Regions from separate parts of the Pseudomonas sp. BW7P1 genome, predicted to be linked through region 4. Evidence: predicted binding sites of a transcription regulator. Region 4 holds the regulator's gene; each other region holds the start of a gene.
The links. Region 4 encodes sigma-54, which starts transcription at its own class of promoters, with help from an activator protein. Its sites were predicted from a motif close to ANTGGCATNNANNTTGCTNT; they were not measured.
Positions count from the first base shown of each region.

Region 1: a site for sigma-54 is predicted at 3,917-3,936, ahead of flgB (flagellar basal body rod protein FlgB). Genes of this name have one in related genera too.
Region 2: a site for sigma-54 is predicted at 1,230-1,249, ahead of NWV16_RS03665 (circularly permuted type 2 ATP-grasp protein). Genes of this name have one in related genera too.
Region 3: a site for sigma-54 is predicted at 1,784-1,803, ahead of NWV16_RS09520 (circularly permuted type 2 ATP-grasp protein). Genes of this name have one in related genera too.

Region 1 covers NZ_CP103374.1:4,680,599-4,688,129, forward strand. Annotated here, with positions in the region: gene NWV16_RS21050 (ribonucleoside-diphosphate reductase subunit alpha) at 1-256, shown strand, start outside; gene flgE (flagellar hook protein FlgE) at 916-2,247, opposite strand; gene flgD (flagellar hook assembly protein FlgD) at 2,278-3,006, opposite strand; gene flgC (flagellar basal body rod protein FlgC) at 3,022-3,465, opposite strand; gene flgB (flagellar basal body rod protein FlgB) at 3,469-3,876, opposite strand; gene cheR (protein-glutamate O-methyltransferase CheR) at 4,117-4,944, opposite strand; gene NWV16_RS21080 (chemotaxis protein CheV) at 4,992-5,924, opposite strand; gene flgA (flagellar basal body P-ring formation chaperone FlgA) at 6,007-6,768, shown strand; gene flgM (flagellar biosynthesis anti-sigma factor FlgM) at 6,929-7,255, shown strand; gene NWV16_RS21095 (flagella synthesis protein FlgN) at 7,304-7,531, shown strand, end outside.
Region 2 covers NZ_CP103374.1:834,986-842,516, forward strand. Annotated here, with positions in the region: gene NWV16_RS03660 (YgiQ family radical SAM protein) at 1-1,074, shown strand, start outside; gene NWV16_RS03665 (circularly permuted type 2 ATP-grasp protein) at 1,358-3,844, shown strand; gene NWV16_RS03670 (transglutaminase family protein) at 3,844-4,734, shown strand; gene NWV16_RS03675 (TIGR00730 family Rossman fold protein) at 4,747-5,334, opposite strand; gene azu (azurin) at 5,673-6,119, shown strand; gene nadE (ammonia-dependent NAD(+) synthetase) at 6,176-7,003, opposite strand; gene pncB (nicotinate phosphoribosyltransferase) at 7,008-7,531, opposite strand, start outside.
Region 3 covers NZ_CP103374.1:2,077,331-2,084,861, reverse strand. Annotated here, with positions in the region: gene NWV16_RS09525 (alpha-E domain-containing protein) at 1-328, opposite strand, end outside; gene NWV16_RS09520 (circularly permuted type 2 ATP-grasp protein) at 341-1,750, opposite strand; gene NWV16_RS09515 (ribonuclease E inhibitor RraB) at 2,229-2,576, opposite strand; gene NWV16_RS09510 (hypothetical protein) at 2,787-3,020, opposite strand; gene speE (polyamine aminopropyltransferase) at 3,175-4,050, opposite strand; gene NWV16_RS09500 (PLDc N-terminal domain-containing protein) at 4,185-4,376, opposite strand; gene NWV16_RS09495 (hypothetical protein) at 4,448-4,978, opposite strand; gene NWV16_RS09490 (ankyrin repeat domain-containing protein) at 5,070-5,588, opposite strand; gene NWV16_RS09485 (long-chain-acyl-CoA synthetase) at 5,686-7,524, opposite strand.
Region 4 covers NZ_CP103374.1:1,193,226-1,200,756, reverse strand. Annotated here, with positions in the region: gene NWV16_RS05245 (KpsF/GutQ family sugar-phosphate isomerase) at 1-50, shown strand, start outside; gene NWV16_RS05240 (KdsC family phosphatase) at 51-575, shown strand; gene lptC (LPS export ABC transporter periplasmic protein LptC) at 584-1,156, shown strand; gene lptA (lipopolysaccharide transport periplasmic protein LptA) at 1,143-1,688, shown strand; gene lptB (LPS export ABC transporter ATP-binding protein) at 1,688-2,413, shown strand; gene NWV16_RS05220 (RNA polymerase factor sigma-54) at 2,599-4,092, shown strand; gene hpf (ribosome hibernation-promoting factor, HPF/YfiA family) at 4,166-4,474, shown strand; gene ptsN (PTS IIA-like nitrogen regulatory protein PtsN) at 4,486-4,950, shown strand; gene rapZ (RNase adapter RapZ) at 4,953-5,810, shown strand; gene NWV16_RS05200 (HPr family phosphocarrier protein) at 5,830-6,105, shown strand; gene pmbA (metalloprotease PmbA) at 6,203-7,531, opposite strand, start outside.

The DNA.
Region 1 (7,531 bases), 2.6 Mb from region 4:
CATCGCCGGCGCATCGGGCAAGAAACTCGACGTGACCTACCGCATGGCCTGGTACCGCGGTCTGAAAACCACCTACTACCTCCGTGCCCTGGCCGCGACCAGCACCGAGAAGTCGACCATCAACACCGGCAAACTGAACGCGGTTTCCGCGGGCGGCAACCACGGTGACGATTCGGTCCTGGCAGCGCCTGCCGGCCCTGCTCCGGTACCGAAGGCCTGCGCCATCGACGAACCGGATTGCGAAGCTTGCCAATAAACTGAGCTGAATCGGGCGTTGCGAAACGCCTGAGCCGAGACCCCCGACAGACTTCTGGTTTGTCGGGGGTTTTCTTTTGCCTGCGGGAAAAGCTAAAGCGCCCTCACCCTGGATGGGAGCAAGAACCGATCAAGTCGCCAGGAAGATGTATGCCGAAGTGAAATACCGAGATGAACTCGAGTTATAAAAAAGAATATCCCCAACCCAGCTTTGGCTTTGGCTTCGGCTTTGGCTTTGGCTTTCTACCACTCAACACGATGAGCGTTAGCTCAAGTACCGCTTTTGATCTTCGGGCGACGTCGGAAGGCTGAGTGGAGGGATTTATTCGGGGGTGGGAGCGCAGCGACTGTTTGGCGAAGCCAAACACATCGAGAGGAGGTGCAGCGAAGCAAACCGTAGGCGATGCCCCCCGGATGATCCCGGAGCGAAGGACCCCCGAGCCCCAGCGAGCGGGCCGAACGCAGGAGCAAGCGCTTTTTTGCTTACTTTTTTGAGGCGTTTGTCAAAAAAGTGAGTCGCCGTAAGGGCGAAACCGCCAGCCGCCACACCCGAAGCAACGGATACTCACCCAATCCCCCCACAGCATGGCCGTCCACCAGGACGCCACGACAAACAAAAAAAAGCCCCTCAAAAAGAGGGGCTCCTTGAACAACCAAAAATCAGGTCATCTGAATGATGGTCTGCATGATGGTGCTCTGGGTAGAAATAGTCTTGGCGTTCGCCTGATAGTTGCTCTGGCCCTTAATCAGGTCCACCAGCTCGTTGGTCAGGTTAACGTTCGACTCTTCCAGCGAGTTGGACACGACCGAACCCAGAGTACCGGTTTCCGGTGCGTCGTAGCCCGGGATACCCGAAGCGAAGGTTTCCTTCCAGGCAGTGCCGCCCACAGGCTGCAGACCCTGTTCGTTGGTAAAGCTGGCCAGTGCAACCTGGCCGATGGCCTTGCTCTGGTTGTTGCTGAAGTTGGCGAACAGCGTACCGGTACCGTCGATGGTCAGGTTGGTGATCTGGCCGGTGGCGTAACCGTCCTGAGTCGGGATGGAACGCGCGGTGTCGGCGTTGAACTGAGTGGTCTTGGCCATCGAGATGGTGATGCCGGCCGGGTTGGCCGAAGCGCCGTTGGCCTTCCACACACCGTTGGTGACAGTGCCTGGCACCCAGCCAGTGAGTTTCAGGTCACTGCTGATGATCGGCGTACCAGGGTTCGCAGGATCCGGGGTGCTGACCTGAGTCAGTTTGCCGGTGCTGTCGAAGCTCATGGTCGAGGCCACCGGTGCAGTGGTTTTCGGATCGCTGCCGGTGGCATCCGGGTTACGACCGTCCACCAGGGTGTAGACCTTCCAGGTGTTGGCCCCGGTTTTCACCATGTACTGATCCATGACGTGGGAGTTGCCCTGGCTGTCATAGATCGGGGTACTGAACGACTTGGTGTAGGTGGCAGTGTTGGTTGGATCGAATTTGCCTGCCGCCACGGTGTCGTCGATCACCGGAGCCGTCGAGTTCAGGTTGATGGTCGAAGTCACCAGCGAAGTGGACTTCGGCGCCAGGTTCGAGGTGTCGATCTTCAGGTCGGTCAACACACCGTTGATGATCTTGCCGTTGGCGTCCACACCATAACCTTGCAGGCGCGAGGTGTAGTCGGTGTTGGTGATGAAGCCGTCCTTGTCGACCTTGAACGTACCGGCACGGGTGTAGGTGATCGAACCATTGTCGCTCAGGGTGAAGAAGCCCGAGCCGTTGATGCCCATGTCGAGCACGTTGCCGGTGTTGTTGATGTCGCCCTGGGTGAACTGCTGGGACACGTTGGCCAGGCGCACACCGTTACCGATGACCTTGCTGCCGCTGCCCAGACGAGTCGCCGAATAGACGTCCGCAAACTCGGCACGGGACGATTTGAAACCGGCGGTCGCGACGTTGGCGATGTTGTTACCGGTCACGTCCAGTTGTTTGTTGGCTGCATAGAGACCGCTAAGGCCGATATTGAAAGACATATTCCACTCCTTTGTGCCGGTTAGTCGGCTCTATATACCAATGGTTTGTACTTTGGACAGGGCGACGGTGCCCTTGCCGGACAGATTGAGCATCAGCTCGCCGCCGGTCTGGCTGATGGTCACGCTGGTGACGGTGGCCGGCAGGTAGGTCGCCATGTCCGTCGAGGTGCCATTGATCGAGGCGTTGGCCTTGACGGTATAGTTACCGGTCTTCACCAGGTTGCCGTCCTTGTCCTTGCCGTCCCAGGTGAAGCTCGCACTGCCCGCGGCGCGGCTGCCCAGATCGATGGTACGAACGACCGCACCGCTGCTGTCGCTGATGGTGACGGTGCCGCCGGCAATCGACGATGGCACGGTGACCGAACCGGTCATGCCTTTGCTCGGATCGTCGAGCTGGACCGAGTTGGTCTGCACGATCACGTTACGGCCGACCAGCGACGAAGCCTGCAGGGCTTGCGACGAGTTGTAGTTGCCGGCCAGCGAGCTGACGGTGCTGTTGAGGGTGGTAATCCCCTCGAGGCTGCTGAACTGCGCCAACTGGGCAACGAATGCACTGTTGTCCTGAGGATCGAGCGGGTTCTGGTTTTTCAGCTGGGTGACCAGCAGTTGCAGGAACGCATCCTTGCCCAGGGTCTGGCCGCCGGTGGAGCTGTTGGTGGCCGAAGCGATGCCGTCACCGGTGGTCGAACTGGTCTTTTTCGACGAGTTCGCCAGGATGTCCTTCATCGTCAGGCTGCTGGTGGTATCGGTCACACTCATGGCAGTCGCCCCTTATCACTGACCGAGGGTCAGTACCTTCTGCATCATGGTCTTGGCGGTGTTCATCATTTCGGCGTTGGTCTGGAAGGACCGGCTCGCGGAAATCATGTCAGCCATTTCTTCCACCACGTTGACGTTCGGGTAGTAAACGTAGCCCTTGGCGTCGGCGGCCGGATGATTCGGCTCGTAGCGCGCCTCGAGGTTGCTCTGGTCTTCGACCACGCCGAGCACCTGTACACCCTGACCTGCGGCGTCCTGGTTCTGGAACAGCGAGTCGCTGCCACCGCTCTGGCCGCCCTGGAACATGGTGGCGAACACCGGGTGACGGGCGCGATAGGTCTGGTCGATGCTCGACGAGACGGTTTCGGCGTTGGCGATGTTCGACGCGACGGTGTTGAGACGGGTGTTCTGTGCGCTCATGCCGCTGCCGGCAATGTTGAAAACGCTGGACAGGGACATGGATTATTCTCCGCGCAAGGCTGAAACCAGCCCTTTGAATTTACTGTTGAGCAGCGTGAAGCTGGCCTGGAAGCCGATGGCGTTTTGCGCGTAGTTCGACTGCTCAAGCTGGGCATCGACGGTGTTCTGGTCGATCGATGGCTGCATCGGTGTGCGATACATCAGCGACTCGTCGCCGTTGCCCAGGCCTTCAGCTTCGATGTGACGGCTGTTGGTCATGTTCAGGGCGATGGTGCCGTTGGCGTTCTTCTGACTCTGTGCTTCGAGCACTTTGGAGAAGTCCAGATCCCGAGCCTTGTAGTTCGGGGTGTCGGCGTTCGCGATGTTGTTGGCCAGGACTTCAGCACGCTGGGCGCGGAAGCCCAAGGCTTGTTCGTGAATTCCGAGCGCTTTATCGAAGCTGATGCTCATGTCGGGAACCTTCAGGTGTCCGGTTTTTCGTAATCGGGTTATAGCAAGCTGCGTGCCAGCTTGAAAAAACCCCGGTTTCCGGGGCTTTGCAGGGCCTCGGCCAGGCGGCAATGCCAGAAAAGCGGCAACGGGTTTCCGCCGGCTGCCGCTTTTCTGCCGCTTGCCCTCACCCTGAAAACGGTCAGGCATAAAAAAACGGGAGCCCTGAGGACTCCCGTTTTTTTGAATCGCCGCTGCCAGTCACTTCGCCTGGTAAATGATCCCCGGATTGCACTGGACCATCTGGTAATGATCCGGCAGACCGTTCAGCGCTTCGGAAGCGCCGAGGAACAGATAACCACCCGGCTTCAACGTACTGTGAATGCGCAACAGGATGTCCTTCTTCACCTCGGCGGAGAAGTAGATCAGCACGTTGCGGCAGAACACGATGTCGAACTTGCCCAGGCTGGCGTAGCTGTCGAGCAGGTTGAACGAGCGGAATTCCACCCGGTTCTTGATCGGCGCCTTGACCACCCAGCGTCCCGGCCCTTTCGGATCGAAATAGCGCTGCAGACGATCGGCAGACAGACCGCGACCGATCGCCAGGCTGTCGTACTCGCCGGTCTTGCAGTTGGTCAGCATGCTGCCGGACAGATCGGTGGCAACGATCTGTACGCCCATCTTCAACTGACCGATATTGGTCCGCTCGAATTCGTCGATCGACATCGACAGCGAATACGGCTCCTGCCCCGAAGAACAGGCCGCCGACCAGATCCGCAGACGCTGGTTGGGGCTGGCCTTGATTGCCTCGGGCAGCACCTTGTTCTTCAAGACCTCAAACGGATAGGTGTCGCGAAACCACAGGGTTTCGTTGGTCGTCATGGCATCGACCACCTGCTCGCGCAAACCGCTGCGCGGCTGGGTCTGGATGCGCTGTACCAGCTCACCCAGCGTCTTGATGCCCTGCTGCTCCATCAGTTTGTTGAGACGGCTCGACACCAGGTACTGCTTGTTTTCACCGAGCAAAATGCCACAGGCTTTTTCCAGGAACACCCGGAACTGTTCGAAATCCAAATTACCCGTAGACAAATGATGCCGCCTCTTAAATCGTGTTGACCGCCAGGGGCAGAAGGCCCCTAGCTGATATCTGCTGCTTTGATCCGGTCGACTACCCGGGATGCCAGGTCATCAGGACGGAATTTGGCCAGGAAGTCATCGGCGCCGACCTTCTTGACCATCGCCTGGTTGAACACACCCGACAACGAAGTATGCAGGATGATATGAAGCTTTTGCATGCGTGGATCGCCGCGGATTTCCGCCGTCAGGGTGTACCCGTCCATTTCCGGCATCTCGATGTCGGAAATCATCATCAGGAACTCTTCTTCCGGCTTCTTGCCCTCGTCGACCAGCTTGCGCAGGTAATCCAGCGCCTGCTTGCCGTCGTTCAGCGCCACCACTTCGACACCCACCGTCTGCAGGCAACGCGTCACCTGCTTGCGCGCCACCGACGAGTCATCGACCGTCAGCACCCGCAACGACAGCGCCTTGCTCTGGGTCTCGACATCCACCACGCCGACCGAAATCGCTTCCGGTGTCGGGGCCACTTCCGCCAGCACCTTCTCGACGTCGATGATTTCGACTAATTGATTGTCCACCCGAGTCACAGCGGTCAAGTAGTGATCGCGACCGGTGCCCTTGGGTGGCGGATGGATCTCCTCCCAGTTCATGTTGACGATACGTTCCACCGAGCGCACCAGGAAACCCTGGGTCTTGGTGTTGTATTCCGTGATGATCACGAACGGACTGTTCTTGTCTTTCAACGCCCCGGAGCCGGTCGCCATTGCCAGATCGAGGATCGGAATGGTTGCCCCCCGTATATTCGCCACCCCGCACACGACAGGACTGGACTTGGGCATCAGCGTCAGTTGCGGGCATTGCAGCACTTCCCGAACCTTGAACACGTTGATCCCGTAGAGCTGCTGTCCGTCGAGACGGAACAACAACAGCTCCAGGCGATTCTGCCCTACCAGTTGCGTGCGCTGGTTCACCGAATCCATTACACCAGCCATGCCCAGACTCCTACACCAACGCCAAGTGTTGTTGCGACGCACATTCATTGCTAAACGGCACGGCGCTTGCTTTTTAACTCGTATGAACACTCAAACGACATTTTTCCGACGTCTGACATCCCCCCTCCGCAGAGGGCTTTGCGCGATGTCCGCCGTTTGCCTGTTTTTTGCGGGCAGCCCTGCCAGTGCTGATGCGGTTACCTTGCCTGACATGCTTATCGGCGTCACTCAGGGCTTTCTTGAATTCACCGTAGAAGACTATCTGGCGACCAGTCAAACGGAAGGGCGTTATGAAATCGAGGTCAAGCAGCTCGATCCGCGCATGCGCATGCCCATGTGCGACAAGGAATTGACAGCCTCCCTGGAGAGCCCGGGCCGCCCTCTGGGCCGTGTAACGGTGAAGGTCCGCTGTGAAGGCGCATCCCCCTGGACCGTGTTCGTGCCCGCTCAAGTCCGCCTGTTTCGCGAGGTCGTGACGACCACTCGTCCACTCAAGCGCGCCGGCATCATCGAACCTCAGGATGTGACGTTGCGCGAGCATGATGTCAGCCAGATCAACCAGGGGTTCCTGACGTCGGTAGACGAAGCCGTCGGGCAAAAATTAACCCGACCAACGGTCGCCGACCAGGTGCTGACCCTGGTGCACCTGGAACAGGCGGAAGTCGTTCGCAAGGGCGATCAGGTGGTGATTACCGCCCGCAGCGGCACGCTCGCCGTGCGCATGCCAGGCGAAGCCCTGTCCAACGGCGGCCTGAAAGAACAGATTCGAGTGAAAAACCTCAACTCCCAACGGGTCATCAAGGCGCAGGTCATGGCGCCGGGCCAAGTGGAAGTAGCCATGTAAAACAGGCAAGGAGAAAACTGGCGCCGACCCCGGCTGTTCCCTAAACTGTGCCGCAGCAGGTTCTGTACGGCGCATGCAGGCTCATTGGTAAAAGAGCCTAAAGTTTTCCATGGGATGGCCGAGAACATGGCAAGCGTCCAAATTCCCAGAGGTTTTTAACATGGTCATCGATTTCAGCCGTTTGAACAGCTCCTCGTCACTTACGGGCAGTACACGTACCAGCGCGCCCAAGGAAACCGCCGAATCCGGCACCTCCGCGCCGCTGAATACCCCGGCCGAACAGGCCAGTACCGCAAAAAGCGGGGAATCGGTACACCTCAGCAATGAGGCTCAACAGTTGCAGAAGGTCACTGACAAGCTGCGCGATCAACCTGCCGTCGACAAAGCCCGCGTGGCCGAGTTGAAAGCAGCGATTGCCGATGGCAGCTATAAAGTCGACAGCAACCGTGTAGCCAGCAAACTGCTCAACTTCGAAGCCCAGCGCTAGGCCTTGGCCTGCGCCAGGCTTTTGGACGCTTAAAACCCAAGGCCAGCCATGCACGACACTACTTTATTGCAACTGATCACCGACGACTTTGCTCCAGCTCAACAACTGCTGGAGTTGCTGCATACCGAGTCCCTCGCCTTGCACGGTCGCGACATGCCCCTGCTGGAAGAAATTCTGGCGCGCAAACAGGCATTGATCATTCTGCTCGAGCAGCATGGCCGCAAACGCAGCGAAATCCTCTCCAGCCTCAATCTGTCGCTTGATCGCCAGGGCCTG
Region 2 (7,531 bases), 360 kb from region 4:
ATTCGCGAAATCGAAGAGATCCGTGACAAGGTACCTGGCTTCACCGGCGTCATTTCCGACCTCGGCGGCCCGACCGCGAACATGTACCGCATTGCCTGCAAGAGCCCGGAAATCGAATCCGCGTGCCGCAAGCCGTCCTGCGTGTTCCCGGGCATCTGTCCGAACCTGAATACCGACCACTCGTCGCTGATCCAGCTGTACCGCAGCGCCCGTGCGTTGCCGGGTGTGAAGAAGATCCTGATCGCCTCCGGCCTGCGTTACGACCTTGCGGTCGAGTCGCCGGAGTACGTCAAGGAACTGGTGACCCACCACGTCGGCGGTTACCTGAAGATCGCCCCGGAACACACCGAGGAAGGTCCGCTCAACCAGATGATGAAGCCGGGGATCGGCACCTACGACCGCTTCAAGCGCATGTTCGAGAAGTTCTCGAAGGAAGCGGGCAAGGAGCAATACCTGATTCCGTACTTCATCGCGGCCCACCCGGGTACCACCGACGAGGACATGATGAACCTGGCCCTGTGGCTCAAGGGCAACGGCTTCCGTGCCGACCAGGTGCAGGCGTTCTATCCGTCGCCGATGGCCTCGGCCACCGCCATGTATCACTCGGGCAAGAACCCGTTGCGCAAGGTCACCTACAAGAGCGACGGCGTGACCATCGTCAAGAGCGAGGAGCAGCGCCGCCTGCACAAGGCGTTCCTGCGTTACCACGATCCGAAGGGCTGGCCGATGCTGCGTGAAGCGCTGATCCGCATGGGTCGCGGCGACCTGATCGGGCCGGGCAAGCACCAGTTGATCCCGCTGCACCAGCCGGCGACCGACAGCTATCAGAGTGCCCGTCGCAAGAACTCGACACCGGCCGGCAGCCACAAGGTCGCGAAAGACAAGAGCACGAAGATTCTCACCCAGCACACCGGTCTGCCACCGCGCGCCAGCGACGGCGGCAATCCGTGGGACAAGCGTGAACAGGCCAAGGCTGCGGCATTCGCCCGTAACCAGCAGGCTGCCAAGGAGCGCAAGGAGGCGGCGAAAGGCAAGGGGCCGAAGCCGGCCCGCAAGCCGGTCGTTCCGCGCTGAAACGCACTTGAGCTGAACAGAACGCCAACCTTCGGGTTGGCGTTTTGCGTTGTGCCTCGCAACATTTGCGTGCAGGCGTGTCGGCCCCTTTCACTGCATGCCCGATTTTGGTGCTGTACTGCCTTGAGCATCCTGCAAACGCGCGAGGACCGCTGCATGGCATAAGTCTTGCGCGCTTTCGAATACGCTCAGGCTCGCCCACGGCCGCAGGTGGATTTTTGTATATCCCGGCGCCATGTGCCTGCGTTAGTCTGACCCCAACCTGCTGGCTGCCGAGCTTTCCATGCCTGATCTGCTTGACCGCTACCCGCTGACGGCGGGCACTTATCACGAGCTGCTCGACACCGGCGGCGCGGTGCGCCCGCACTGGCAGCGACTGTTCGACCAGTTGCAGCGCAGCACCCCGGCGCAACGGGCGCAGCGTCAGGCGCTGCTGGCCCGGCAGATTCAGGAAAACGGTGTCACCTACAATGTGTATGCCGATCCCAAGGGCGCGGATCGTCCATGGGAGCTGGATCTGCTGCCCCATGTGATCGCTGACGATGAATGGCAGCGACTGTCGGCCGGGATCGCCCAGCGTGCGCGTTTGCTCAATGCGGTGCTGGCGGATCTGTATGGTCCGCAGCACTTGATCCGCGAAGGCTTGCTGCCGGCAGAACTGGTGTTCGGCCACGACAATTTTCTCTGGCCCTGTCAGGGCATTGCGCCGCCGGACGGGGCCTTTCTGCATCTGTATGCGGTGGATCTGGCGCGCACGCCGGACGGGCGTTGGTGGGTGACGGCGGATCGCACCCAGGCGCCATCGGGTGCCGGTTATGCGCTGGAAAACCGCACCATCGTGTCCCGGGCCTTTCCGGAGTTGTACCGGGATCTGAAGGTGCAGCACCTGGCCGGCTTCTTCCGTACCTTGCAGGAAACCCTGGCCCGTCAGGCGCCTTGTGACGACGAGGCGCCGCTGGTGGTATTGCTGACCCCGGGGCGCTTCAACGAAAGCTATTTCGAGCATCTCTATCTCGCGCGTCAGCTCGGTTATCCGTTGGTGGAGGGGGGAGACCTGACGGTGCGCGATGCCACGGTCTACCTGAAAACCCTGAGCGGCCTGCGTCGGGTTCACGCGATCATGCGTCGGCTCGACGATGATTTCTGTGACCCGCTGGAGCTGCGTACGGATTCGGCACTGGGTGTTCCGGGATTGCTCGAGGCTGTGCGTCAAGGCCGGGTGCTGGTGGCCAACGCGTTGGGCAGCGGCGTGCTGGAGTCGCCGGGGCTGTTGGGATTTCTGCCGAAGATCAATCAATTCCTGTTCGGCGAAGAACTGATCCTGCCCTCCATCGCCACCTGGTGGTGCGGAGAAGCGCCCGTGCTGGCCCAGGCACTGGAGAAACTGCCGGAACTATTGATCAAGCCGGCCTTCCCGTCGCAGAGCTTTGCACCGGTCTTCGGGCGCGATCTGAGTGACGAGCAGCGCCAGGCGCTTGCCCGGCGCATTCAGGCCCGGCCTTATGTCTACGTGGCGCAAGAGCTCGCGCAGCTGTCCCTCGCGCCGGTCTGGCAGCCCGAGGAGGGCCGGTTGCAACCGCGGGCCATCGGCATGCGCATGTATGCGGTGGCCAGTCATGACGGTTATCGGGTGTTGCCCGGAGGCCTGACCCGGGTGGCGGCCGAAGCCGATGCCGAAGTGGTGTCGATGCAGCGCGGTGGCGCCAGCAAGGACACCTGGGTGCTGGGTGACCGGCCACCCAGTGGCGAGCAGTGGAAGTCCCGGCGCAACATCGGCGTGCCGGATCTGGTGCGCCGCGACCCCTACCTGCCATCGCGGGTGGTGGAAAACCTGTTCTGGTTCGGCCGTTACTGCGAGCGTTGCGACGACAGCGCGCGGCTGTTGCGGATCATGCTGGCGCGTTACGTCGACGGTGACGATCCGCAGGCCTTGCAGGCGGCGGTGGAACTTGGCGAGCGACTGATGCTGCTGCCGGATGAAGGCGAGCTGCCGGAGCGCCTGCTCGCGGCTGTGCTGGGCGAGGACTGGTCGTTCAGCCTGCGCTCCAACCTGCAACGCTTGCAGTGGGCGGCATCGCAGGTGCGCGGCAAGCTTTCGCGGGAGAACTGGCAGGCGCTGGTGGAGTTGCAGCGCGAGGCGACGGCGCTGGACACCGCCGAACCGGACTTCGGCCAATTGCTGGATTTTCTCAACCGGCTGGTGATGTCGCTGGCGGCGTTGTCCGGGTTTGCCCTGGACGACATGACCCGCGACGAAGGCTGGCGTTTCCTGATGATCGGTCGACGGATCGAGCGTCTGCAATTTCTCGGCAGCAGCCTTGCAGGCTTCCTGCGCGGCGCCGGTGCGTTCGATCAGGGCGGGCTGGAGTGGTTGCTGGAGCTGGGCAACAGCAGCATCACCTATCGCTCGCGCTATCTGGCGATGGCACAACTGATCCCGGTGCTCGACCTGTTGCTGCTGGACGAGCAGAACCCTCACGCGGTGTTGTTCCAGTTGAAGCTGGTGACGCGCACGCTCAAACGCCTGAGCGATGATTTCGACGCGCCTCGGGACGTCGTCTTGTCAGCATTGGTCGAGCGTCTGGCGCGTTTCGACCTGGCTTGCCTGGAGAATCCCCTGTTCGGTGAATCCAGCGTGCGGGCCGCACTGGATGGTTTGGCGGATCTGCTGCAAGCCATTGCCGATGCCTGCGGCCAGGTGTCCGATCGTCTGGCGCTGCGCCATTTCGCCCATGTCGATGATGTCAGCCAGCGCACGGTATCCGTCTGATGAATGCCCTTTACCAGATCCTTCACGACACGTGTTATCGATACGACAACCCGGTTTCGCTGGCACAGCAACTGGCCCATCTGTGGCCCCGAGAGTGCGCCTGGCAACGTTGCACCGAACGGCAGTTGCTGATCAGTCCGCAACCGACCACCCGTCGTGACGAACTGGACGTGTTCGGCAATCCGCTGACACGCCTGGCGTTCGAACGCCCCCATGATCAACTGCAGGTCAATGCCCGGCTGACGATGGAGGTGCTGGCGCGGCCGGCGCCGGATTTCAATCTGTCTGCGGCCTGGGAGCTGACACGCAATGCGCTGACCTACAGCAGCCAGCCGCTGTCTGCCGAATGGCTGGAGGCTTGTCGTTACCGGTTCCAGTCACCCTATGTTCACCTCAAGCGCAGCTTCGTCGAGTTTTCCGAAAGCTGTTTTCCGCCAGGGCGACCACTGCTGCTGGGTGTGCAGGCGTTGATGGAAAAGATCTTCGTCGAATTTACCTTCGATGCCGAGGCCACGCAGGTGGCGACGCCGTTGGTCGAGGTGCTGGAGCGGCGACGCGGGGTCTGTCAGGACTTCGCCCACCTGATGCTGGCCTGCGTGCGTTCCCGAGGGTTGGCGGCACGTTACGTCAGCGGTTACCTGCTGACCCGGCCGCCACCGGGGCAACCGCGCCTGATCGGCGCCGATGCGTCCCATGCGTGGGTGTCGGTGTTTTGCCCGGTGCTGGGCTGGGTCGATTTCGATCCGACCAACAACGTGCAACCGGCACTGGAGCACATCACCCTGGCCTGGGGCCGGGATTTTTCCGATGTGTCTCCTTTGCGCGGGGTGATTCTGGGAGGCGGTCGCCATGATCCCGAGGTGCGGGTCACCGTGATGCCTCTGGAGTGACAGGCGGCAGGATCAACCGGGTTTCTGGTCGACCCATTTGGGCGTGACGGTCGGCTTCCATTGATCGAGTGCATCGAGCAGCGATTGCGGCGCCTCACTCACTTGCAGCATGTCGCGGTGCGGAGCACGAACGAAGCCTTCGCCGACGATGTGATCGAGAAATGCGGTGAGTTTGCTGTAGAACCCGTTCACTTCCAGCAGCCCCAGCGGCTTGCCGTGGTAGCCGAGCTGGCCCCAGGTCCAGACTTCGAACAGCTCTTCCAGGGTGCCGAGGCCGCCGGGCAAGGCGATGAACGCATCGCTGAGTTCGGCCATCCGCGCCTTGCGGGCGTGCATGCCGTCGACCACTTCCAGGCGCGTCAGGTTCTTGTGACCGATTTCCTTGTCCATCAGGCTCTGCGGAATGATGCCGATCACTTCGCCACCGGCGGCCAGCGCAGCGTCGGCGACGATCCCCATCAATCCCACGGCGCCACCGCCGTAGACCAGCTTCAGTTTGCGCTCGGCAATGGCCGTGCCGAGGGCGATGGCGGCTTCGGTGTACGCCGGGGTGGTGCCGGCGTTGGCACCGCAAAATACACAAACGGATGTGAGAGACATGCCTTCCTCCTGGGTCAATCCGTCACAGGGTAATGGCTGGCAGGCCTCGATCCAAGGGCTAGACTTCGCGTTTCGGGGTTTCACAGGTGCCGCTGGCGCCACAGGCGTAGGCGGCGAGCAGACTGCACAACAGGCTGTTGAAGGACATGACTGATGCTCCAGTTGAGTTGAGCCCTGAAGATACGGTCCGGCCAGACGTCTGGCTGTTAGATTGTTTCGATGAATGTCATAGCCTGAAAGTTGTATACAATTTTTGACTCAAGTCATAGGAACTTGCGAAGATTTCAGGCAGTCTTCCAACCACTCGTGTTTTGTTAACCCTGCCTTGGAGATTCACCATGTTTTCCAAAGTTGTTGCGGTATCCCTGCTGGCACTGGCCAGCAGCCAGTTGATGGCTGCCGAGTGCAAAACCACCGTCGACTCCACCGATCAGATGTCCTTCAACACCAAGGAGATCGTGATCGACAAGAGCTGCAAGACCTTCACCGTCGAACTGACCCATTCCGGCAGCCTGCCGAAGAACGTCATGGGCCATAACCTGGTGGTCAGCAAGACCGCCGACATGCAGCCGATCGCCACCGACGGCCTGGCCGCCGGCATCGACAAGAACTACCTCAAGGACGGCGACGAGCGCGTCATCGCCCACACCAAGATCATCGGCGCCGGCGAAAAGGATTCGCTGACCATCGACGTATCGAAACTGGCAGCCGGCACCGATTACGGTTTCTTCTGCTCGTTCCCGGGCCACATCTCGATGATGAAAGGCACCGTGGTTGTGAAGTAAGAAACTCGCAGTCCAAAAAAAAGCGTCCCGAGGGACGCTTTTTTCATGCCCGGGATTCAGGGCGCAAACGGCATGACTCGTTTGTGATGAGTCTTTCTGTACGTATTGACGATGATGTCGAACGCTTCCTGACGCACAGGGTGGCCGTGCAGGAACGCGTCGATTTCGGCGTAGGTGACGCCGTGGGATGCTTCGTCCGGTTTGCCCGGCGACAAGTCTTCCAGATCCGCCGTCGGCACTTTTTCCACCAGCGATTCCGGTGCACCGAAGCTGCGGGCGATGGCCCGGACCTGATTCTTTACCAGCCCGCTGAGCGGTGCCAGGTCGCAGGCGCCGTCACCGAACTTGGTGAAGAAACCCATCACCGCTTCCGCGGCGTGGTCGGTGCCGATCACCAGGCCATGGGCAGCACCGGCGATGGTGTACTGGGCGACCATGCGCATCCGCGCCTTGGTGTTGCCGAGCACGAAATCTCTCGATACCGCGTGCTTGCCTTCGAACGCCGCGACTTCGCCTGCCAGGGATTTCACCGCCGGACCGATATTGACGGTGTGGCGCTCGTCCGGGGCGATGAAGTCCACCGAGGCCTGGGCGTCGTGCTCGTCGAACTGCACGTCGTACGGCAGACGCACGGCAATGAACTTGTAGGCCTCGTCGCCGGTGCGCTGGCGCAGTTCACGCATGGCGCGCTGGGCCAGCAGGCCGGCGGTCAGCGAATCGACGCCGCCGCTGATGCCCAGCACCAGGGTCTTGAGCCCGGAATCGGTCAGGCATTGCTGGATGAAGCTGATACGACGGGCGACTTCCGCTTCGAGGGCCTGGTGATCGGCGAACGGTGGCTGAACGTTGAGCTGTTCAGCAATCTCACGCTGTACGGCTTGCATGAATTCACTCCTTGCTAGATAGGCTGGAAACGGCAGGAACCTGGAAAACGTGTCGCAAGTAGGCGACGAAATTCGGGTCTTTGCAGTGGGTCTTGCCCGGCTCGTCGGAGATCTTCGCCACCGGCTGGCCGTTGCAGGCGGTCATTTTAAGCACGATGCTCATCGGTTCGACACCCGGAATGTCACAGGTCAGGTTGGTGCCGATGCCGAAGCTGACATTGATCCGCCCGCGCAGCGCCCGGAAAATCTCCAGCGACTTGGGCAGCGTCAGACTGTCGGAGAACACCAGGGTCTTGCTCATCGGGTCGATGCCGAGTTTGTGATAATGGGCGATGCACTTTTCGCCCCACTTCACCGGATCCCCGGAGTCGTGGCGCAGGCCGTCGAACAGCTTGGCGAAAAACAGATCGAAATCGCCGAGGAAGGCATCGGTGGTGATGCAGTCGGTCAGGGCGATCCCCAGCAGGCCGCGGTATTCACGAACCCAGCAATCGAGGGCGGCAATCTGGCTGTCGATCAGACGCGGGC
Region 3 (7,531 bases), 880 kb from region 4:
CCCACATGTCGGCGGTGATCCGCCCGCGCACCGCGTGGGCACTGGCTCGTGCCGCGCCGAGGCAGCTGTAGATACTCGCCGGGTTCGCCGCGTCGAGGGCGAAGAAATGCAGCAATCGCTCGGCATGCAGCTCGCCGTGGCGCTCAAGGTAATCATCCAGGGTGCCGGTGATCATCAACGGCATCGCCAGTTCATGCAGGCCATCGCCACGGCCGTCCTGCGGCATCAGCGACAGCGAATAACTGACATCGAGCATGCGGGCGAGGTTTTCCGCCCGCTCCAGGTAACGCGACATCCAGTACAGATCCGAGGCAGTTCTACTTAACATGGCAGGCTTCCTTCAATCCTCGACCACCCAGGTGTCCTTGGTTCCGCCGCCCTGGGATGAGTTCACCACCAGAGAGCCTTCACGCAAGGCGACACGGGTCAAACCGCCGGGCACGACCCGGGTTTCGCGACCGGACAGTACGAACGGACGCAGGTCGATATGGCGCGGCGCAATGCCGTTTTCGACAAAGGTCGGACAGGTCGACAGCGACAACGTGGGTTGCGCGATGTAGGCGTAAGGCCTGGCCTTGATCCGCTCGCGGAACGCATCGATTTCCGCCGCCGTCGCCGCCGGTCCCACGAGCATTCCGTAACCGCCGGAGCCCTGGGTTTCCTTGACCACCAGATCTGCAAGATTGGCCAGCACATGGGAAAGTTCAGACGGGTTGCGACATTGCCAGGTCGGCACGTTCTGCAGGATCGGTTCTTCATCGAGATAGAAACGGATCATTTCGGTGACGAACGGATACACCGACTTGTCGTCCGCCACGCCGGTGCCGATCGCATTGGCCAAAACCACGTTGCCGGAGCGATAGGACGACAGCAATCCCGGCACGCCAAGCATCGAGTCCGGACGGAACGCCAGTGGATCGAGAAACGCATCGTCGAGACGGCGATAAATCACATCCACCGCTTTGGGACCGTCGGTAGTGCGCATGTAAACTTTGTCGTCGCGTACGAACAGATCGGCGCCCTCCACCAGCTCCACGCCCATTTCCCGGGCCAGGAATGCATGCTCGAAAAATGCGCTGTTGAACCGTCCCGGCGTCAGTACCACGACACTTGGGTCATCGAGAGGGCTTGAGCTTTTCAGGGTATCGAGCAACAGGTTCGGGTAATGGTCGATGGGTGCGATGCGCTGGGCCGCGAACAGCTCGGGGAACAGGCGCATCATCATCTTGCGGTCTTCGAGCATGTAGCTCACGCCGCTGGGCGTGCGCAGGTTGTCTTCCAGGACGTAGTAGGTCCCGTCGCCGTCGCGCACCAGATCGACGCCAGAGATGTGCGAATAGATATCGCGGTGCAGATCCAGCCCTTGCATCGCCAACTGGTATTGCTCGTTGGCCAGCACCTGCTCGGCGGGAATGATCCCGGCCTTGATGATGCGCTGCTCGTGATAGAGGTCGGCGAGAAACATGTTCAACGCCTTGACCCGCTGGATGCAGCCGCGCTCGACGATCCGCCACTCACTGGCGGGAATGCTGCGCGGAATGGTGTCGAAGGGAATCAGGCGTTCTGTCCCTTGCTCATCCCCATAGAGCGTGAACGTGATCCCCGCGCGATGGAACAGCAGATCGGCCTCACGACGCCGCTGGGCCAACAGTTCCTCGGGGGTTTCTGCCAGCCAGCGGGCAAACTCCCGGTAATGCGGGCGAACCACGCCGCCGGCATCGTACATTTCATCAAAACTGGTGCGGATCATGCCGTACTCCTTGTCACTCCGGACATGCAGGCCATCGCAAGGCCCGTGCCATCGGCATAAACGCTTTGATTTCAACAGGTTGGATATTCACATCGCACGCACCGCACCATTCCTGTGCGGCAAATGCCTCAACCTGATCACCCCCGCTTCATTGCGACGCAGCACCGTCGCCTATCAGCAGCATAGTCAGAGTTGATTTCACTGCCCGGCGCGGGCTGCGGATAATCCGCCCATCCGCTGCGAGACTTCCCGGGTGAAGCACGCAGCCCCACAGATCCGGCTTGCCCCGGCAAGCCCCTCCCGGCCGTAACCCTGACCGGTTCCCTCTCCTTCCGGTCTTCCCTTTCAGCCACCCTCTGCGGTGGCTTTTTTTTGCTCTGGATTCTTGTTTCAGGGTTTTACTGGACGTTTTTCAAGGTGCCGAAACGACAACGGCCGACCCGAAGGTCAGCCGTTGCCGGATGTGTGGCGAGGAGAATCAGTTCAAGCGATGGCGGTTGCGCACCTCCTGCTTCACACCCCAGCCTTCGATGATGCCGCCCAGAGGCTCGACCACCGCCGAAAACCCCTGTTCGAAATCGCCGATGTCGTCGTAGGTTGCGTACATCACCTTGCTCAATTCCAGAAACCAGGCGCCGTCGTCGCGCACACTGACCTGGGCATTGATGGATTCACCGCGAAACTTGCCTGCCGCCCTGCGCGCCCGCTCCTCGTCCGGGAAAATGGCGTAGAACTCGATGGGATGGAATCGGGAAAAATCGAAACCGCCTTCTTTCATGCGGCGCAGCACGTTGCTGCTGATGTCTTCTTGATAGGCTGTGCTCATGAACGTCCCCCTCGCATAGATGGATAGACTTTCCGTATTCCCTGCACCTGGCCGGACGGCTCAAGCGCTGTGACAACCGTGTTGTCGGCGGGAAACAAGCATGTAGCTGACAAGACCAGACCTTAGCGATCCGTTCGCTGATCTCGCTTGCAGAGTAGCCCCAGGAGAGAGCCGCTGCCAAGGTCTGGTGCGTTACCGGGAAAAAGATTTTCAGACGGGAGTAATGCTGCGGATTTCGATGCTGTGCTGGTTTTTCAGGGTCTTCACGCCGGCGTCGGCGGTGCGGCCTTCCAGGTCGTTGAGGTCAAGCTCGGCGACAACGGGCAGGAACCGTTCCTTGATGAGCCGGGCGGCTCGCTCATGACTCGGGCATTCTTCGCAATCGAAGACTTCATCGACGGTTTCACCATGATCGTCCACGAAAGTGACTTTCCACTTTGACATCGGAGCCTCCTCGATCAAACCCGCAAATGGGCTTACATCTATCTCGACTTTTGTCAGGATTGATCGTTCAAAAGCTTTACGCCGATGCAACATGAAAAACACTTCATCTGCGGGAGCGAAGCGGCTCGCCCCCGCAGTGACGGCGGCCGAACGATCAGTCGTTGCCCGGTTTGTTCACCGCTTGCAGCACGTATTGCGGCAAAGCGAAGGCGCCGATGTGGATTTCCGGGTTGTAGTAGCGGGTGACGATGCCGCTGCCGATGAAGCGCTGCTGCAGCACTTCACGGCTCAGCTTGCGATAGGCCGGGTTGGTCGAGCCCCAGGCGAACGTCATCGAACCGCCGATGTAGGTCGGCACGGCCGCCTGATAGAAGTGCCAGTCCGGGAACAGGCTGCGCAGGCGACCGGCGGTGGTTTTCACCTCGTCGATCTGCATGAACGGCGTGCCGTTCTGGGTCACGAGGATACCGCCCTCGTTCAGGCAGCGATGGCAAGCCTGATAGAAGTTTTCCGAGAACAGCACTTCGCCCGGACCGATCGGGTCGGTGGAGTCGGAAATGATCACGTCGAACTTTTCCGTGGTGGTCGCGACGAAACGCATGCCGTCGTCGATCACCAGGTTCAGGCGTGGATCGTCATAAGCGCCGCTGGAGTGGTTTGGCAGAAACTCCTTGCACATATCGACCACAGTGCCGTCGATTTCGACCATGGTGATGTGCTCGACGCTGGCGTGTTTGGTCACTTCGCGCAGCATGCCGCCATCGCCGCCGCCGATGATCAGCACGCGCCTGGCAGTGCCGTGGGCGAGGATCGGCACGTGGGTGAGCATTTCGTGGTAGATGAATTCATCGGCTTCGGTGGTCTGGATCACGCCGTCCAACGCCATCACACGGCCCATGCGCGGGTTCTGGAAGATCACCAGATGCTGGTGTTCGGTGCGCACTTCGTGCAGCAGTTTTTCCATGCGAAAACGCTGGCCGTAGCCTTCGTAGAGGGTTTCCAGATATTCGCTGGTCTTGGTGACGGTCATGTGAAGTGCTCCGATGAATGCGCGGGCGCCAATCGTCAGGTTCGATTGCCCGGGAAAGGCGCGCATTCTACGTTGCCGAAGATGACAGGTCGAACCTCAGTTCATCGGCCCCGCGCAATCCATGGGGCGAACGGTCAGATCCGCACATTGCCCCGCGGCCCGGCAATTGCCCAGATGATCAGGCCCAGTACCGGCAGAAGGATGATCAACAGCACCCAGAGGATTTTCATCCCGGTCTCGGCGCCGCTTTTCAGCACATTGATGATCGCCCAGATGTCGAGGGCAAGAATGATCAGGCCGATCAGGCCGTTGAACGTGGAACCCATGGTGTCGCTCCAGAATAGTGGCGTGCACTTTTAGGATAGACGGTCACGCGCAGGGTTCCCTTTTATTGCATTCAGACGTGGACGGCGACCTTCAAGGCTTCCAGCGAAGGCGCAGCGGCGATGCCCACTTCGGCGCACAGCTCCAGCACGCGCGGCACGTCGTTGCCGTAGACCAGCACCACTTGCAGCTCGTCGTCGAGCAACTGGCTGAAGTTCATCAGCGTGTAACCGCCGTTTTCCTTGTTCAGGCTGCTCATCTGCACCTGAATGCGATTCAGCGCGGTCAGGGCTTCGGTCCTGGCCAGTTGCTTGGGCTTGAGGTTGAACGCCACGTTCGGACCGAACGAGGCGATGATCCGGGCGAACAGGTCAACGTAGGTGTCGGCCTGGAACAGCACAGTATCCGGCAGGCTGCCGACCACGACCCACTCGCCCAGCGGAATCGGGAAGGTGTCGTCGTAGTTGATGTCCGGGTTGGCGGTCAGAAAAGCCTCGGCATCGGCGTAGGCCTGTGCGGCTTCATCGGCGACCTTCTGGATCTCGTCTTCGCCCATGCAGCCGGAGCTGATTTTGCTGATGAGTTCGGCGAGTGCGGCTTTCATGGGGGGCAGGTCCTGTGGCGAAGGGATTTCGAGGGCGCGAAGGATAGCGCATTCTCGTCCTCGCCACAGAGCCGGTTGCGGATCGTCGGCTTCAGCCCAGCAGTTTTTCCAGCTGCGCGGTGGTGTCCACGGCCCCCATGGTGCGCGCCGCATCCAGCGCGGTAACGCCGTTGGCGTCCTTGGCTCTCGGGTCGGCGCCCTGGTCGATCAGATACTCGACGATCTCGACCCGGTTGAACATCGCCGCCATCATCAACGCCGTACGACCGTCGAAGGAGGCGCCCTCAATCTGCGCCCCGCCGGCCACGAGGGCCTTGACCACGGCCAGATCGCCCTTGAACGCGGCGCCTGCAATCGGACTCTGGCCATTGCCATTGCGCTTTTCAGGATCGGCCTTGTGCTTGAGCAGCACTTGCACCGCGTCCACATGCCCGTAGTAACTGGCGAGCATCAGCAGGGTATCGCCCTTGCTGTTGGTGAGGTTCACCGGCAAACCGGCCGTGATCAGGCGATCCAGCATCACCGCGTCACCTTCGCGCGCCTTGTTGAATACCTGCTCGGTGAATTCGGCAGCTTCTTCGGGCGTCATCTGGCGGCTTTGGTCGGACATGGGGCAACTCCACTTTCGGTCAATCGGAAAGCCGCTAGTTTCCCGAGCGTGGCGATAGCTGTCACCCCCTTTTTTCCGAGACAGCCAATAGCCAATATCAATAACGCAATTTGCCTGCGCGGATATCCGCAAGGATTTCATCCGTCACCTGTTCGTAGGTTTCAGTGCCCGGCAGCCAGGCGTAGACAGGGTCGTCCCCCGTTACGCCCGGGTCGAAGCCTTCGTTTTTTAGGCGCGTCTTCTGGTATTTGAAAGTGCCGGTGGTTTCCATTTTCACCTTGACCCTCAGGAACAGCGGTACCGCGTAGGACGGCATGCGCTGGCGGGCAAACGCCAACAGCTCGGTGAAGTCCAGAGTCGCCAGGGACTCGGCGGGTGTAATCGCCGCCATCCCGGCGCGTCCGTTGGTATTGGGGATTTCCACGCCATAGGCCACGGCTTCGGAAATGAGCGGATGCTGCAGCAAGAGGTTCTCGACCTCGGTGGTCGAAACGTTCTCGCCTTTCCAGCGGTAGGTGTCGCCGAGGCGATCGACAAATTGCGCATGGCCGAAGCCGATGTTGCGCAGCAGATCACCGGTATTGAAGAAGCGGTCACCCTTGGCGAATACATCCTGCAGCACGACCTTGGCGGTTTTCTGCGGATCGGTGTAGCCATCCAGCGGCGCCTTGTCGTCAATTCGCGCCAGCAACAGCCCTCGCTCGCCCCGGCCGACCTTACGCATGAAACCGTCGTCGCCGCGAATCGGTTCGCCGCTGTCCTGATCGTAAGCAACCAGTTCCCAGGCCATCAGCGAGAAACCGATGGTGTTGTCGAAATTGAGGATGTTGGTGAAACCGATATTGCCGTCGCTGGCTGCATACAGTTCGCAGATGTGATCCACCGCAAAGCGGGTCTTGAATTGAGCCCAGGCACCTGGCCGCAAGCCGTTGCCGATCATCTTGCGCACGTCATGGCGGCTGTCATCGCTGCTGGCCGGCTGATCCACCAGATAACGACACAACTCACCGACGTAGCCGATGGTGGTGGCACGGTAGCGCCGCACATCGTTCCAGAACTGGCGGGCGCTGAACTTGCGGCGAATGGCGAAACCCGACGCGCCATTGACCGCCGACCCCCAGCACACACAAAGCCCGGTGGCGTGATACAGCGGCAAGGTGCAATAGACGATGTCGTCCGGACGCATGTCGAGGGCGATCATGCCGAAGCTCGCCGAACTGCGCATCCAGCGCCCATGCTTGAACACTCCGGCCTTGGGCAACCCGGTGGTGCCGGAGGTGTAGATGTAGAAACAGGGGTCGTCGAAGAAAATCTGCCGGCTGCTGGCCGGGTTGTCGCCTGATGCATCGGCACTGGCGCTGATCAGATTGGCGTAACCCTGCGGGGCGATGCCCGGATGACTGAACGTATCCTGATCAGCCACGAACCAGGTGCGGGCCGGCGCAATCTTCACTTGCTCGCGTACTGCTGCAAACGCTGGCAGCAACTCCTCACCAACGACGATCGCCACCGGCGCCACCAGATTGATGCTGTGGATCAGCGTGTCACGGGTCTGCGAAGTGTTCAGCAGCGCACTGACAGCACCGACCTTGGCCAGCGCCAGAATCGTCACCAGCAGTTCCGGACGGTTCTCGATGAACACGGCTACCACATCGCCTTTGCCGATGCCCTGCCCGATCAAATAATGAGCAATGCGGTTGGCCCACTGGTTGACCTGGGAATAACTGAGCACCACCTCGCCCGACAGCAGCGCGGGACCCTCGGGATTGCGCAGGGTCGCTTGCTCGAATGTCCAGCCAAGGCCACAGGTCCGGGTCGGATCCTTGACGTTGGCCACCTTCAGGCCTTTCACCACCCGCGGGATGGCTTTGGCGATCGTCGGCAGTTTGCGGAGCATCATGCCCCAGGTAATCGTGTCGCCAGGCGCGTGACTCATGGCAGCT
Region 4 (7,531 bases):
CGATCGGCGCCTTCAACCTCTCCGATCTGTTGCGCGCAGGAGTGATGTAAATGAGCACCGATCTGCTGCAACGCGGCAAAGCCATCAAGCTGGCGGTTTTCGATGTCGACGGCGTCCTGACCGACGGGCGCCTGTACTTCCTGGAAGACGGCAGCGAGTTCAAGACCTTCAATACCCTCGACGGCCAGGGCATCAAGATGTTGATGAACGCCGGTGTACAGACGGCCATCATCAGTGGTCGCAAGACTCCGGTGGTCGAGCGCCGAGCGAAAAACCTGGGCATCCCGCACCTGTTTCAGGGACGTGAAGACAAACTTGTCGTCCTGGACGGCCTTCTCGAACAACTGGGCCTAAGCTATGAACAGGTCGCCTACCTGGGTGACGACCTGCCCGACCTGCCGGTGATTCGCCGGGTGGGGCTGGGCATGGCGGTGGCCAATGCGGCTGCCTTCGTGCGCGAGCATGCCCACGGCGTCACCCAGGCCCGCGGCGGCGAAGGTGCCGCCCGTGAATTCTGCGAACTGATCCTGCGCGCCCAGGGCAGCCTCGATGCGGCCAACAACGCGTACTTGTGAGTCAAACCATGTTTAGCAAAAAGTTTCGCAACATACTGCTGTTCGGTTGCATCGCTGCGATTTTCGGCGCAGTCGGCTACTGGAACATCAGCCCGGAACGCTTCCTCGACAAGCCTGCTGTCTCGGCAGAAGAAAGCCCGATCGACTGGTACGCGACCAATACCCACACCTTGCAGTACCTGGAAGACGGCAAGGTGCAGTACGAAATGACGTCCGAGAAGGCCGAACACGTCAAGGCGACCGACATTACACTGGTCACCAGACCCGACCTGAACATGTTTCGCGGTACCGATTTCCCGTGGCACGTAACCAGCGAGCGTGGCGAAGTGAACTCCGGCGGCACCGAAGTCGAACTGATCGACTCGGTCCGGATCAAGCGTACCGACGAAAAGAACCGCGACACCCTGATCACCAGCACCCGCATGACGGTGTTCCCTCAGCAGCAATATGCGCAGACCCAGCAACCCGTTAGAATCGACGGCGCTGGCGGTGTATCGACCGGCGTGGGAATGAAAGCGTATTTGAAGGAAAGCAGGATACACCTGCAATCGAACGTAAGAGGACAGTATGAGGCTCGTTAAAACCCTCCCTATTTTGCTCAGTCTGGGCGCAGCACTGGGAAGCGTGAGCGCCTGGGCTCTGCCGAACGATCAGGAGCAGCCGATCCGCATTCAGGCCGACGATGCCCAGCTGGACGACAAGAATGGCGTTGCCACTTATAAAGGCGCGGTGATCATCACCCAGGGTTCGATGATCGTCAAAGGCGACACCGTGACGCTGACACGCAACCCGGCCGGCGAAATCGATGTGGTGACTTCGGTAGGCAACCTGGCCTACTTCGAACAGCTGCAGACCGCTGGCGACAAGAAACCGGTCCAGGGCTGGGGCAAGACCATCCAGTACCACGCACAGCAAAACCGCGTCGTACTGATCGACAGGGCCAAGGTCGTCGACAAGGACAACAACACCACTCAAGGCGAGAAGATCGTCTATGACACGGTGAAAAAACTCGCCAGCGCAGGTCGCGCCACCGGCACCAAGGTCACCGAAGCCCGTCCGCGCATCGACATGGTGATCCAGCCGAAGAAGAAAACCGACGAGAAAACCCAGTAATGGCAACTCTGAAAGCTCAGCACCTGGCCAAGGCCTACAAAAGCCGCCAGGTCGTGCGCGACGTCAGCCTGTCGATCGACAGCGGTCAGATCGTGGGCCTGCTCGGACCGAACGGCGCCGGCAAGACCACCTGCTTCTACATGATCGTAGGCCTCGTGCAGGCCGATCAGGGCCGCGTCCTGATCGACGACCTGGACGTCAGTCACCAGCCGATGCACGGCCGCGCCAAGGCAGGAATCGGCTATCTGCCGCAAGAAGCGTCGATCTTCCGCAAACTGTCGGTCGCCGACAACATCATGGCCATCCTGGAAACCCGCCAGGAACTCGACAAGGCCGGTCGTCGCAAGGAGCTGGAAAGCCTGCTGCAGGAATTCCACATCAGCCATATCCGCGACAACCTCGGCATGAGCCTGTCCGGTGGTGAGCGTCGCCGGGTGGAAATCGCCCGTGCGCTGGCCACCGCACCGAAATTCATCCTGCTCGACGAACCGTTCGCCGGTGTCGACCCGATTTCCGTGGGCGACATCAAGCAGATCATCCACCACCTCAAGGCCAAGGGCATCGGTGTACTGATCACCGACCACAACGTCCGCGAGACCCTGGACATCTGCGAAACGGCCTACATCGTCAACGACGGCCAGCTGATCGCCGAAGGCGACTCCGCCACCATCCTTGCCAACGATCTGGTGAAGGAAGTGTATCTGGGTCACGAGTTCCGCCTCTAAGCGCGACAGCGTTCGACCAGCCGTCCGGTGCTGTAACGTTGAAGCGCATTTTTATAGGCTTTTATTGTTACAGCGCTCTAGGCAAACACGACAGTTTCGGGCATATAATTTGCTTGAATTTGGCGCTTCGGCGCCCTGTAGTGGATGGCGCATAGCGCCGGCGAATAAGGTGTTAAGCCCCTGCCATGAAACCATCGCTAGTCTTGAGAATGGGCCAGCAGCTGACGATGACACCGCAGCTGCAACAGGCCATCCGCCTGCTCCAATTGTCGACCCTGGATCTGCAGCAGGAGATCCAGGAGGCTCTGGAATCCAATCCGATGCTCGAACGCCAGGAAGATGGCGACGACTTCGACAATTCCGACCCGCTGGCCGACAGCGCCGAGCAGAAGCCCAATACCGAGATTCAGGAGCCTTCCTATCAGGAAACCGCGCCGACGGTCGACAATCTCGAGGACGGCGAATGGAACGAACGCATCCCCAACGAATTGCCTGTGGACACCGCCTGGGAAGACGTCTACCAGACCAGCGCCAGCAGCCTGCCCAGCAGCGATGACGACGAGTGGGATTTCACCACCCGCACCTCCGCCGGCGAAAGCCTGCAAAGCCACCTGCTGTGGCAACTGAATCTGGCGCCGATGTCCGACACCGACCGCCTGATCGCCGTGACCCTGATCGACTGCATCAACAATCAGGGCTATCTCGACGAAACCCTCGAAGAAATTCTCGATGCGTTCGATCCGGAACTGGACATCGAACTGGACGAGATCGAAGCCGTCCTGCATCGCATCCAGCAGTTCGAACCCGCCGGCATCGGCGCCCGCAACCTGGGCGAGTGCCTCTTGCTGCAGTTGCGCCAGCTTTCAGCCAAGACCCCCTGGCTCAATGAAGCCAAACGCCTGGTCACCGATTACATCGACTTGCTCGGCAGCCGCGACTACAGCCAGTTGATGCGGCGCATGAAGCTCAAGGAAGATGAACTGCGCCAGGTCATCGAGTTGGTCCAGAGCCTCAACCCGCGCCCAGGCTCGCAGATCGAATCCACCGAAGCCGAGTACGTGGTGCCTGACGTGATCGTGCGCAAGGACAACGAGCGCTGGCTGGTGGAGCTGAACCAGGAATCGGTGCCGCGCCTGCGGGTCAACGCTCAATACGCCGGTTTCGTCCGTCGAGCCGACACCAGCGCCGACAACACCTTCATGCGCAATCAGTTGCAGGAAGCCCGCTGGTTCATCAAGAGCCTGCAGAGCCGCAACGAAACCCTGATGAAAGTGGCCACCCAGATCGTCGAACATCAGCGCGGCTTCCTGGAGTATGGCGACGAAGCCATGAAGCCCCTGGTCCTGCATGACATTGCCGAAGCGGTGGGCATGCACGAGTCGACGATTTCCCGGGTGACCACGCAAAAATTCATGCATACCCCCCGGGGCATCTATGAACTGAAATACTTTTTCTCCAGCCACGTCAGCACCTCCGAAGGCGGCGAATGCTCGTCCACGGCGATCCGCGCGATCATCAAGAAACTGGTCGCTGCGGAAAATCAGAAAAAGCCGTTGAGCGACAGCAAGATCGCTGGTTTACTGGAGGCACAAGGCATTCAGGTGGCTCGCCGCACCGTCGCCAAGTATCGCGAATCCCTCGGAATCGCGCCTTCGAGCGAACGCAAGCGGTTGATGTAAGCCACGTTACAGCGTTCCAGTGGCAGGCTCTTCGGCCTGCCGCTTTATGCACTGGCAACGAAGGAGAAGCTGTATGCAAGTCAACATCAGTGGACACCAACTGGAAGTTACCCCACCTCTCCGTGAATACGTTGAGCAAAAGCTCAAGAGGCTTGAGGGACATTTCGACAAGATCACCAACGTGCAAGTCACGATGTGCGTCGAAAAACTGAAGCAGAAAATCGAAGCCACGCTGCATATTCCCGGCAACGAGGTCGTCGCCAACGCGGAACATACCGATATGTACGCGGCGATCGACGCGCTGACCGACAAGCTTGATAAACAACTCAAAAAGCATAAGGAAAAGACCCAGAGCCTGCTCCAGGGCGCGACCGGTCGATAACCCCCACCCCCATGATCCGACTTGAAAGCATCCTGACCCCCGGCCGTTCCCTGGTGAACGTGCCGGGCGGCAGTAAAAAGAAAGCCCTCGAACAAATTGCCAACCTGATCGCCCGGGAAGTCCCGGATCTGGAGATGCAAGACGTCTTCGAAGCGCTGATTGCCCGTGAAAAACTCGGCTCGACGGGTTTTGGCAACGGCATCGCCATTCCTCACTGCCGTCTCAAGGGCTGTGAAGCGCCCATCAGTGCCTTGATGCACCTGGAAGCGCCTATCGACTTCGACGCCATCGATGGCGCGCCGGTTGACCTGCTGTTCGTGCTGCTGGTCCCGGAAGCTGCCACCGATGCGCACCTGGAGCTGCTGCGTCAGATCGCCAGCATGCTCGACCGCAAGGAAGTACGCGAGAAACTGCGTCGCGCCACAACCAACGAAGCCTTGTATCAGGTTGTCCTGGACGAGCAAAACGGGCACTAAACATGCGCTTGATCATCGTCAGTGGCCGTTCCGGCTCGGGCAAGAGCACCGCACTGGATGTCCTTGAGGACAACGGTTACTACTGCATCGACAATCTGCCGGCCGGCCTGCTGCCGGAGCTGGCGGAACGCGCACTGATTCATACGGAACTGTCTCAGCCACTGGTCGCGGTATCGATCGATGCACGCAACCTGCCGAGCCATCTTTCGCGCTTTCCGGAGTTGCTCGAGGAAGTCCGCAGCCGGCACATCCAGTGCGACGTCCTGTATCTGGATGCCGATGAAGAAACCCTGCTCAAGCGTTTCTCGGAAACCCGTCGTCGTCACCCGCTGAGCAGTGCAAACCGCTCGCTGGCTGAAGCCATCAACGACGAAACAGCCCTGCTGGGCCCGATCGCCGATCTGGCCGACCTGAAGGTCAACACCACCAATCTCAATCTTTACCAGTTGCGCGACACCATCAAGCTGCGACTGCTGAACCAGCCGGAACCCGGCACGGCGTTCCTGGTGGAGTCGTTCGGTTTCAAACGCGGCATGCCGGTGGATGCGGATCTGGTATTCGATGTACGCTGTCTGCCCAATCCGTACTGGAAACCGGAGCTGCGCGCGCAATCGGGTCTCGACGAGCCGGTGGCCGAGTATCTGGCTGGGCAGCCGGAAGTGGAAGAGATGTTTCAGGACATCTACGCCTACCTGTTCAAGTGGTTACCGCGCTTCGCCGCAAGCAATCGTGCCTACGTCACCATTGCCATTGGCTGCACCGGCGGGCATCACCGATCCGTCTACCTGACCGAACGTCTGGGTCAGGCCCTGCAGAAAACCCTGAAAAACGTCCAGGTCCGCCACCGCGACCTCAGCTAGCCATAGGACTCACACCGCGATGCCTGCTCGTGAAATCGAAATCATCAACAAGCTGGGCCTGCATGCCCGGGCGTCGGCAAAGTTCGTTGGCGTGGCGGGTCAGTTTCCCGACTGCACGATCCGGGTGGGCCGCACGCCCGACACCACGGTCGATGGAAAAAGCATCATGGCCATGATGATGCTCGCCGCAGGCAAAGGCACCAAAATCCACTTGAGCACCGAGGGACATCAGGAACAGGAAGCCATGGATGCACTGGTCGCCCTGATCAACAACTACTTCGACGAGGGCAGTTGAAAATACCTTGCGGTGAGATCCGCCCGAAATTGTGCAGACACAAAAAAGGCGCACCACCCCACCGGGTGGCGCGCCTTTTTTTGTACCAAACTGCGGCTTAACTGCCCGCGACGGTCATCCGTTCGATCAACACAGAACCGGTGCGAATGTTGCTGCGCAGTTCCAGATCGTTACCGACCGCGACGATCTGCCTGAACATGTCGCGCATGTTGCCGGCGATGGTCACTTCCTGCACCGGGAACTGGATTTCACCGTTCTCGACCCAGTAACCGGCTGCGCCGCGGGAGTAATCGCCGGTAACCATGTTCAGGCCATGCCCCATCAACTCGGTCACCAATAACCCACGCCCCATGCGCCGCAGCAAAGCCGCCTGATCTTCATCCCCATGGGTGACGAACAGGTTGTGCACGCCACCGGCGTTGGCGGTGCTCGGCATACCCAGCTTGCGGCCGGAATAAGTGCCGAGGATGTAAGACACCAATTCACCTTTTTCGACAAACGGTTTGGCATAGGTCGCCAGGCCGTCACCGTCATAGGCGGCGCTGCCCATGGCGCGCATCAGATGCGGACGCTCATCGATGGTCAGCCACTCCGGAAACAGCTTCTGCCCCAGCGTGCCTTCCAGGAACGACGCCTTGCGATACAGACTGCCGCCGGACACCGCCGACAGGAAACTGCCGAACAACCCACCGGCCAGTTCAGCGGAAAACAGCACTGGCACTTCGCAGGTCGGCACCGGACGCGCGCCCAGGCGGCTCGCAGCCCGCTGCGCCGCACGCTGGCCGATACTCACCGGATCAGCCAACAAACCGCCCTGGCGATTCACGTCGTACCAGTAATCACGCTGCATCTGGCCCTCGGCCTCGGCGATCATCACGCAGCTCAGGCTGTGCCGGGTGGATGCGTACCCGCCGATGAAACCGTGGCTGTTGCCATACACGCGGCAGCCCTGATGAGTGCTCAACGTGGTGCCATCGGCGTTCTTGATGCGTGCATCGGCGTCGAACGCGGCAGCTTCACAGAGCAACGCCTTCTCGATGGCCTGCTCTGGAGTGATGCCCCACTCGTGGAACAGATCGAAGTCCTGAATATCCTTGGCCATCAGTGCCGGGTCGGCCAGCCCCGAGGCTTCGTCTTCGGAAGTATGTCTGGCAATCGCCAGCGCCGCGGCAACGGTCTCGCGAATCGCATCCGGCCCGGTGGCGGAGGTGCTGGCCGAGCCCTTGCGCTGGCCGACGTACAAGGTGATGCCGAAACCCTGATCGCGGTTGAACTCGACCGTTTCGACTTCACGCTGGCGCACCGAGGTCGACAGGCCCTGCTCCAGCGACACCGCCACTTCGCAGGCACTGGCGCCCTGACGTCTGGCTTCGGCGATGATCTGCTCGACCTGTTCCTGCAGTGCCGGCAATGCCTGCGGGCCGAC